3 regions of the Sphingobacterium sp. HJSM2_6 genome follow, and region 1 is predicted to be linked to each of the others. Evidence: riboswitches for the same ligand, from Rfam matches in the RefSeq annotation. Region 1 holds a riboswitch; each other region holds the start of a gene.

The links. A riboswitch is a leader RNA that binds a small molecule or an ion and turns the genes downstream of it on or off. The one in region 1 is predicted to bind S-adenosylmethionine.
Region 2: linked by a shared signal. The riboswitch ahead of ACFRAE_RS09220 (5-oxoprolinase) and the one ahead of ACFRAE_RS00750 (O-acetylhomoserine aminocarboxypropyltransferase/cysteine synthase family protein) in region 1 are both predicted to bind S-adenosylmethionine.
Region 3: linked by a shared signal. The riboswitch ahead of ACFRAE_RS07400 (methylenetetrahydrofolate reductase) and the one ahead of ACFRAE_RS00750 (O-acetylhomoserine aminocarboxypropyltransferase/cysteine synthase family protein) in region 1 are both predicted to bind S-adenosylmethionine.

What each region holds. Positions count from the first base shown of each region.
Region 1 is NZ_JBMOXB010000001.1:173,213-176,495, reverse strand. Features, by position in the region: gene ACFRAE_RS00755 (homoserine O-acetyltransferase family protein) at 1-666, opposite strand, end outside; gene ACFRAE_RS00750 (O-acetylhomoserine aminocarboxypropyltransferase/cysteine synthase family protein) at 717-2,018, opposite strand; SAM riboswitch class I at 2,267-2,380, opposite strand; gene ACFRAE_RS00745 (hypothetical protein) at 2,563-2,994, opposite strand; gene dapA (4-hydroxy-tetrahydrodipicolinate synthase) at 3,180-3,283, opposite strand, start outside.
Region 2 is NZ_JBMOXB010000008.1:146,039-149,321, forward strand. Features, by position in the region: gene ACFRAE_RS09210 (DUF937 domain-containing protein) at 1-325, opposite strand, end outside; gene ACFRAE_RS09215 (DUF2891 domain-containing protein) at 390-1,487, shown strand; gene ACFRAE_RS09220 (5-oxoprolinase) at 1,654-1,914, opposite strand; SAM-I-IV-variant riboswitch at 1,975-2,068, opposite strand; gene rpoN (RNA polymerase factor sigma-54) at 2,180-3,283, opposite strand, start outside.
Region 3 is NZ_JBMOXB010000006.1:125,134-128,416, reverse strand. Features, by position in the region: gene ACFRAE_RS07410 (DUF2723 domain-containing protein) at 1-229, opposite strand, end outside; gene ACFRAE_RS07405 (YwbE family protein) at 395-601, opposite strand; gene ACFRAE_RS07400 (methylenetetrahydrofolate reductase) at 726-1,682, opposite strand; SAM riboswitch class I at 1,730-1,827, opposite strand; gene rimM (ribosome maturation factor RimM) at 1,895-2,422, opposite strand; gene ACFRAE_RS07390 (SusC/RagA family TonB-linked outer membrane protein) at 2,758-3,283, shown strand, end outside.

The DNA of each region.
Region 1 (3,283 bases):
GTCAGATTCTACCTGTGTAGCGCAATACGCATTATAAGTTCTATACGACAGTAAGGCTATACTTCTAGCGGCTTTTAGTCCTCTAGCGCCTGCTTCAGCCTGACGATCATAAAAACTAGGATCAGCAGTTAACGCTAATCGCTGACTCTCATTAAATGCAATTCCCCATGGGGAGAAAAAGGCATTTGTTCCAATTGCGATTAGGTTATGTATTTTTATTGTTTTTGAGGCTGCCCATTCCAAAACTTGCTGCCCACCAAGAGAACCACCGATAAGACTATTTATTTCATAAATCTCCAGGTTGTCCGCTAATAGTTGGTGCGCCTGTACGATATCTCGTATAGTAAATTGAGGAAAATCTAAATAATAAGGCTCATTTGTAGAAGGATCAATCGACAATGGATTGGTCGTCCCATAATGAGATCCCAAAACATTGGCACAAATAATAAAATATTCTTGATCGTTAAATAATTCATGGGGACCAAAAAGCCCCGGCCACCAATCAAATACGTCTGAATTGGCAGTTAGCGCATGACAGACCCATATCACATTTGATTTATCTTCATTTAGCTTACCAAAGGTATGGTAAGCTATTTGAAGGTTTTTAAGTTTCTTTCCGCTCTCTAATTGAAAGTCTTGATCGTACTCGAATATTGCTAAACTCATTCTTTATCTTTTATCTTTCATCCCAAAAATCAAACAAGAGTTCCCCCTGCTTATTTGATTTTGTCAAAAGCCTGCTGTAGATCTGCTTTAATATCATCGATATGCTCAATTCCTACAGAAAGTCTTAATTGACCAGGAAACACACCTGCTTTTTGTTGTTCTTCAGTACTTAATTGTTGGTGAGTAGTAGCTGCTGGATGAATAATTAAGGATTTTGCATCACCCACATTTGCTAAATGACTTACTAACTCTAAGGAATCAATAAATTCATTTGCTTTTTCCACCCCACCTTTTACCGTAAAAGATAATACAGCGCCATATCCATTCTTCAAATATTTTTGAGCATTTTGATGATACGGATGGTTTTTCAATCCTGGGTAGCTTACTTTTTCTACTTGAGGATGTGCATCTAGCCATTGAGCTATTTCTAAGGCATTATCCACATGTCTTTGAACCCTTAGGGATAATGTTTCTAAGCCTTGTACTAATAAAAAGGAATTAAAAGGAGATAGGGCAGGGCCGAAATCTCTTAATCCTTCTACTCGTGCACGAATGGCAAATTGGATATTTCCAAAAGGACCATTCTCACCAAATACCTCAGAGAATACTAAACCGTGATAACCTTCCGAAGGTTCAGAAAATTGTTTGAATTTCCCATTTCCCCAATTGTAGTTACCACCATCAATAATAACTCCTCCTATACTTGTACCGTGACCACCAATCCATTTTGTTGCAGATTCCACAACCACATGTGCACCATGTTCTAATGGCTTGAATAAAAAGCCACCTGCTCCAAAAGTATTGTCGACGATAACTGGAAGGTCATATTTCTTAGCTACAGCAGCAATTTTTTCAAAATCAGGAATATTATAACTTGGATTTCCTATAGTTTCCAAATAGATTGCTTTGGTCTTGTCGTCAATCAACGATTCAATTTTGTCTGCATCGGTATCTTCAGCAAATCTTGCTTCAATGCCTAAGCGTTTGAAAGCCACTTTAAATTGATTATATGTTCCTCCGTATAGATTTGCTCCAGATACGAAATTATCGCCTGCTTCTAAAATGTTGTTTAAAGCAATAAATTGTGCGGCTTGACCCGATGATACAGCTAATGCTGCTACACCGCCTTCTAGTGCTGCAATGCGTTTTTCAAATACATCCGTTGTCGGATTCATGATACGCGTATAAATATTGCCAAATTGTTTTAAAGCAAATAAGTTCGCGCCATGTTCCGCATTTTCAAATACGTATGATGATGTTTGGTATATAGGTAATGCTCTAGATCCAGTGGTAGGATCTACTACTTGACCTGCATGAATTTGTAAAGTTTCGAATTTTAGGTTGTTTGCCATTGCTATTGTGGTTTATTAGTTTAAAAATTTTGTTCGTAAGTTGCTAGTTTGCTTTAATAGGCGGTCGTCGTTGGAGTATATCAATAATTACAAAGCCTAGAATCTTTGCAATTAGGAAATACAGACGACTAGCGCATTCGATTCGCAAAGCTTTGCAAACGAAAAATTGACGTATTGTAAATACAAGCTGAAAATTCAACTGCACACAATAAATTAGATTTTGAAGATTTTGATGTCATAGTCTATTTCATTTATATGCTCCTAGGCTTTATTGCTTCGGACAGGATTTGGCACCTTTTCAATCCTTATTGAAGGTTGCCAGTGGGTCATAGAGCCAGTCTCTCGCCACTTCTTTATAAATCAAGACCCATCGATATGAGAAGGTGTTGATTAGTGTACCACTATCGAAGTACTTTGCAAATATAGGTTTCAAAAATCAATTATGCAAAGATTTTTATTAATAATATCTCTTTTTTGTGGAGCTTAATGCCTCTAAATACCCTTAAGTTACACTAGGTGAAATCTTATTGGATATGCCGTTTTATTAAAATCTAGAGGTACTAGCTTCGCGAATGGCAATAATTTCATCGACTATATATCGGGTATTACCTCGCCATGGTAAAACACCATGATATTCTTTATAATGCAATTCGATATATTTCCCACTGTTTCTAGACAGGCTATCGTAAATTGCTTGGTCTTCAATAGAAAATTCAAACTCATTACTGGTCAATCCTGTACCAGCTTGCGGAGTTCGAATCCCATCCTGTATTAATTTCCCTTCATAGGTCTTAAAAATATTACCTTTTTTTACCGCAAAATTTAAGACACCAGATTTCACCCCATCGCCAAATACAAAATAATATTTAGCATAAACTATTCCTGATACGGAAAGAAATGCAATAAGAATAAACCAATTTAAAAATTTCCGAAATGTGGATGTCCCTTTAGATGGTACCTGGTCTGTAGATTTCATAATCTTTTTTTACTTTAAACAGCAAAAAGAATACCTAAAATAAGTTGTCAATTTTTATTGTAGCATTATAGCTAATTATTTGAACAGCTGATAAGGTATATTATACGTTTGAGGCTAAACTAAATAAAAAAAATCGCTTGAACTTTTTTTGTTCAAACGATTCATTCCTAACGTTAAATAGGAAATTATAAATTTTTCATTTCAGCAATAATTGCGTTTTGTGTTTTTTCACTCACAGGGACCAATGGCAATCGAACTTCATCTTTCCCCATTCCTTTTTGTTCCAAAA
Region 2 (3,283 bases), on a different contig from region 1:
TTTCTGCTAAAGATTCTTTAACTGTATCGGTGTTTTTACCAAATATGTGATTTACAATTTTATCTTCTTCTTCTGTAGGTCCATTGTTAAATAAACTACCAAGGCTATCAAAAATATTTCCATTATGTTTACTGGAAAGCGCTTGTTGAATACCTTCCGCTTTTTCAGGGCTTTTATTGGCATTATATTTTAATGCGGACATCATTAATGGAACGGCAGCAGCAATGACCCATTGTGTTTGGTTTTTATCTAAGCCTAGCTTTTGAGAAATACCTTCCGTGGCTTGATTTCCTATGCCACCTGAAATTAAATCAGTTAGATTCATATTGTCGTATATTTAGTTTTTTAAGTTACTTTTATAAATCAAATATAAAGCCAAATCGTTGTATATGAATAAATATGTAATGTATATATTGCTTTTGCTCACAGGCTTACAGCTTTCATGTGCTGAAAAATCATCACAAAAAGATTTAAAGGTCAAAGAGGAAGCAAAACTCACATCGGAACTTGCCAAACAGATTTTTGCACTTCCTGTTCATTGTTTAACAATAGAATATCCAAATAAATTAGGTCAGGTTATCGGAAGTGAGGCAGATTTAAAAAGTCCAAAACAATTAAGACCCATATTTTATGGTTGTTTTGATTGGCATTCTTCAGTTCATGGATATTGGTCGATTATCAAATTAATGAAACAATTTCCTGAATTGGACACCGATGGAAATATTCGAAAGCTTTTAAATGAGCATATCACAGTGGAACATGTAGCGGTGGAAAAAGCCTTTTTTGAGGATAAAAATAATTTAAGTTTTGAACGTACCTATGGTTGGGCTTGGTTATTCAAATTGCAAGAAGAATTACATACTTGGAATGATCCTGATGCAAAACGTTGGGAAGAATATTTGCAACCTTTGGTTAATTTGTTGGTGCAACGTTACATGGAATATTTGCCAAAATTAGTATATCCTATACGAGCAGGTCAACACGATAATTCGGCATTTGGGTTGTCTCTATCTCTTGATTACGCTAAAACATTAGTAAATAAGCCGTTTGAATCAAGTATAAAGGAACATGCCTTAAGATTATTTCAACATGATAAAAATTGTGATTTGAATTATGAGCCAAGTGGATATGATTTTTTATCCCCATGTCTAGAGGAAGCATTTTTAATGAGTAAGTTAATGGATGAAATGAGCTATGATGCCTGGTTAAAGCTATTTATGCCTGAACTTTATGAGCCACAATTTGAATTAAAACCTGCAATTGTTAAAGATCGTAGTGATGGTAAATTGGTTCATTTGGATGGATTAAATTACAGTAGAGCAGTCTGTTTAAATGGAATTTCAAAATCCATTCCTGCATTAAGCCATTTGAAGAATATAGCAAATGATCATATCAACTTTTCTATTGGTAATTTACATGTAAAAGATGATTATATGGGGTCTCACTGGCTAGGTACCTTTGCCTTATATGCGCTTAGCAATAAATAGATTTTTAATTTAAACGCTTTTAATATACAACTTGATTTAATTAAGCAATTTTTTTGTTGTTCATTAAAACCATATTATAAGCCTATAGATTCGGTAAAATTTAGTGAAATCATTTCAAGATGCATGTTAAATTTCTCCAATCTATAGGCTTGAAAATTCTTAAATCCTACTGGATGGGTATTAATCTGTTTTCTTCCAATTTTACCTGTACCCTATGAATTTGTGTGAATCCATCTTCATGAGAAATAATTGCTGAAAGGTCTATGCCTCGTTTTGATAAGGCAGAAAGCAATGCTGTTCTAAATATTGTTTTGTTTTTTCCCCAATTGGATTGAATCAAATCATTATTAAGAATAACCAATTCTTGAGTAGAATAATGATAAAATTGAGATTGTAAATGTTTTTTTAGATCTGTGGAATTTGACATACAATTCTGTTTAAATAGTTTAACCATCATTGCATTCAGAAGTGGGATTTAGACCAGGCATAACTGCGTTTTTTTTGGTAAGCTACCCGTATTATTTTACCACCGCGGTGACTACACTCGGTTGGTATTGCTTTGGCAATTCTGAATACTCTACAAATTTAGTAGAATATATTTTAATTCCAAATAAATACCCTTAAATAATTTATAAATAAAAAAGCCTAATCTATTTTACAGATTAGGCTTTTTATAGATCGAATCATATGTTCTACAATTCTTTTCTTAAGCGTGCTACAGGAATATTCATAGCCTCTCTATATTTGGCTACCGTTCTTCTAGCAATAGAATAACCTTTTTCTTTAAGAATATCAGTTAATTTTTCATCTGCAAGAGGTTTTCTTTTATCTTCATTAGCTATACATTCCTCCAAGATTTTTTTAACTTCTTTATTGGAGACTTCTTCTCCAGATTCCGTTTGAATAGCTTCGGAAAAGAATGATTTTAGTAGGAATGTGCCAAATTCGGTTTGTACATATTTTGAATTCGCCACTCTAGATACTGTTGAAATATCCATTTCAATTTTATCTGCGATATCTTTAAGGATCATCGGTTTTAACATCCTGTCATCCCCAGTTAAGAAATAATCATATTGATATTCCATGATGGCATTCATAGTCTTTAAGAGGGTTTGTTGTCTTTGTTTGATGGCATCAATAAACCATTTTGCAGAGTCTAGTTTTTGCTTGACAAACTGAACTGCCTCTTTCATTTTTTTATCATTTTTTTCCGCCTTCTCATAATGCTCAAACATTTCTTGATACGAACGCGAAACACGCAATTCAGGTGCATTTCTGCTATTAAGGGTTAAATGAAGAACACTATCATTATTACTAATATGAAAATCTGGAATAATGTGAAGCTGTTTACCTGCCGCAGAACTGGAATCTCCAGGCTTAGGATTTAATTTTAAAATCTCATTAACAATCTCTTTTAATTCATCAGAATTAACACCTAATTGTTTTTCAATTTTATCGTAATGTTTTTTTGTGAATTCATCCAAATAATTCTGAACGACAACCATTGCCTCCTTGATAACAGGATTGTCTTGGTCTTTCTTTTTTAGTTGAATATTAAGGCACTCCTGAAGACTTCTAGCACCTATACCAGCAGGGTCGAATTCTTGAATTACACGCAACATATCTTCTACTTCTTTTTCCTCCACAAGTACATTTTGCGAAAAAGCTAGGTCATCAATAAGGGACGGGATAGGTCTTCTTAGATAGCCATCATCATCCAAAGACCCAATTATTTGTTGGCCTATTAAGAAATCTTTGTCGTTTAGCGCTAAAAGGTCTAATTGATTTTGAAGTTT
Region 3 (3,283 bases), on a different contig from region 1:
AGGCTATTTTTGAAGTATCACCGAAAGCTAAATTGGAAAATAAATTCTGAATTAAAAGAAATAATGGCGCACCGGGTTGGTGTACAATTTCTAATTTATAGGCCGAGGCAATAAACTCTCCCGTATCCCACCAACTGGTCGTTTTATCGGTACAAAGGATATAAACGATCGTGGAAATCAATCCACACATCCATCCAAGTAGGTTATTCCATTGATTATACTTCATCATAGCTTAGCTGTTAGTTACAATAAATGTAAAGAAGTTTCTTTACTCCATTGTGGGATTAACAGTATTTAACAAAAGAAGGTTTTATAGCTTGGGAAAATCGCTTCAAATTAAGGATTAGTGGATCAGGTATTGTGGCAATGCTTCTTGTGGTATTAGGGGTATGATTTAAAAATCATCTTCAATTATTTCTGCCACGCGGCCCACCTGCCCATCCGTAAGTTTCACCTTTATCCCTCGGGTATGAAAATTTGCAGAGGTCAAAATATTTTTCACAATACCTTCCGTCAATTCGCCAGTACGTTGATCTTTTTTTAGGATGATATTGACTAACATTCCCACCTTTATATCAGCTCTATTATTTGGATTTGGCATATGTATTTTATTTTCAACAAAAATAGGTTTAATATCATCGACAGCGAAATAAAACTATTAAATAACAAGAGAGTCAAGCTGTTTTTGCTTGACTCTCTTATTATTTGAGCTAATCGTAGGGAACTTATACAAGTTTCTCCACAATCTTTTTAGTAGGACCTGGATTACTCATGGTATAGAAATGCATTACTGGTGCTCCAAATTCAATTAATTCTTTACATTGTTGCACCAACCATTCCTCTCCTACCTGTCTTACATCAGCATTTGTCTTACAATCTGCTACGGCATCACTCAAGTCTTCTGGGATATCTAAGTGAAATATTCGAGGTAAAGTAATCAATTGATTTTTACTAGTCAATGGTTTTAACCCTGGAATAATAGGCACATGAATATCATTTTCCCGACACTTAATGACAAACTCTTTATACTTTTCAACGTTGAAAAACATTTGGGTTACAATAAATTCGGCACCCATCTCTACTTTCTTTTTCAACCATTTAAAATCTGTATTAAAATTGGGGGCTTCAAAATGTTTTTCAGGATAACCCGCTACACCGATACAAAAATTTGTTTTCTCGGCAATAGTAATATCCTCATGCAGGTATCGGCCTCTATTCATATCCACCACCTGCTCTAGCAATTCTGTGGCATAGGCATGTCCACCTGGGGTTGGAATAAAATCAGCATCTCCTTTTCGAGCATCACCTCGCAGTACCAACACATTATCGATTCCTAAAAAATTCAAATCGATTAAAGCATTTTCCGTTTCCTCCTTCGTAAAACCACCGCAAATAAGATGCGGAACTGCATCCACTTTATATTTACTCATGATAGCTGCACAGATAGCAACGGTTCCTGGTCGTTTTCTATAAGAAACTCGTTCCAATAAGCCACTGGAATGTTGCTTATATAGATAATCCTCCCTGTGGTAAGTAACATCAATGAATGGTGGTTTAAACTCCATCAATTCATCCATAGTTTTAAAAATACTCTGTATACCTTGTCCTTTAGCTGGAGGAAGTAATTCGAAAGAATATAAGGTTTTACCTTTTGCGTTTTTAATATGATCTATAATTTTCATAAAAATATATTAAGGCTTAGAGAAAACGCAGTGTGGGTCTGGTTTGCAGCTTATCTTTCCCTTTCGGGGTAGAATGTAGCACCTTGAATGAATCAGGTTGCTAAGGCTTCAGCGGGTCTATTCCCTCTACCTTTCTCTATAAGCGATGGCTAATATCGTCAATCCTAGAGGAATGACAAAATATAATACTAAAAAAGATGATAAGAATTGGATTATTGCTCTAAATACATAGCAATCAAACCCTCTGGTAGTTTAACGACGATCACCTCTTCCTCCTGATCAATGCCTACGATTAGATCTTCATTGAGTGGAAATAAGACTTCTTTTTCCTCCATAGCGATCGTCGCAATAAATTGTTGGGGCATTTCCTGAACTTCTGTAATTTCTCCCAATTCACCTTCCACCTCATCAATTACCAAATATCCGACTAAATCAGTATACCTAAAATCATTGGGATCACGCTCCGGCATTTTTTCAAGGGGTAAATACATCTTTTTACGCACCAAAGGTTGTGCTTTATCAATATGATCGACATCTTCAAAAGAAACATAAGCTGTACTATTGTTGTGGAGTTTTATCTGATCCACAAAAAAAGGCACTAATTTATTATCAATTTCTATAAAGATAATATCCAAATCTAAAGCTGCATATTCTTCGAACTCGAAGAATAGTTGTAATTCCCCCTTCAATCCTCTCGATTTACTAATATAACCTATATAAAAACTTTGATCTATTGTCATGATGTATCTTAAACGACAAAAATACGCAATATAAGTGGAAAAGGTTCATCGTACATCACTATAGCGTTTAGATAAATGTTCCAAACCCAACAAAAGAACTTAAGCTATCCTAAGAATAATCACACTTGAATTAAATAAAAACAACTAATTGACCTAATTAAATAAATATTAATTTAATAATTCAATTGTTCGTTACAATATCAATCGTTTGCACAATTTAAGCAATCGTTTGATATGGCTTCACTAAAATTATTAATTAACAATTACTTTATCATTGTATTAAACAAACCCTAATTATGGTTCCCCAGAACCTTAAAACTTTAATTGAATTAAATATGTATAAAAAAAGATTACTCAATTTTTTTTTAGCTAGTACACTATGCCCCTTTTCAGCAGCATTTATACTAGCATCCTTCAGTCAACTTGAAGCAAGGGCAACGCCAAACACTTGGCCAAGTCCCATCAAGGAGTCTAATTTCCAGCAAAGCATCCAAGGAAAGGTAAGCAATAGTGCTGGTCCTATAGAAGGAGCGACTATTGCAGTCAAAGAAAATCCAGCAAAAGCAACATCCTCAAATAATAAAGGTGAATTTTCCATCGATGCTAGTGTAGGACAAACATTAATTATCACAGCTATAGGCCATGAGAAAAAAGAAGTCAGCATTACTGCTGCGACTTTAACCATCAGCCTAACAGAAACCAGTGATAATATTGATGAGATCATTGTTGTTGGATACGGATCAACCCAAAAGAAAGAAAGTCTAACAGGATCCCTATCTACGGTATCGGGTTCCAAATTAAGAGATGTAACCAATCCATCAGTAGAAAACATGTTGAACGGTAAAGCCCCTGGAGTATATG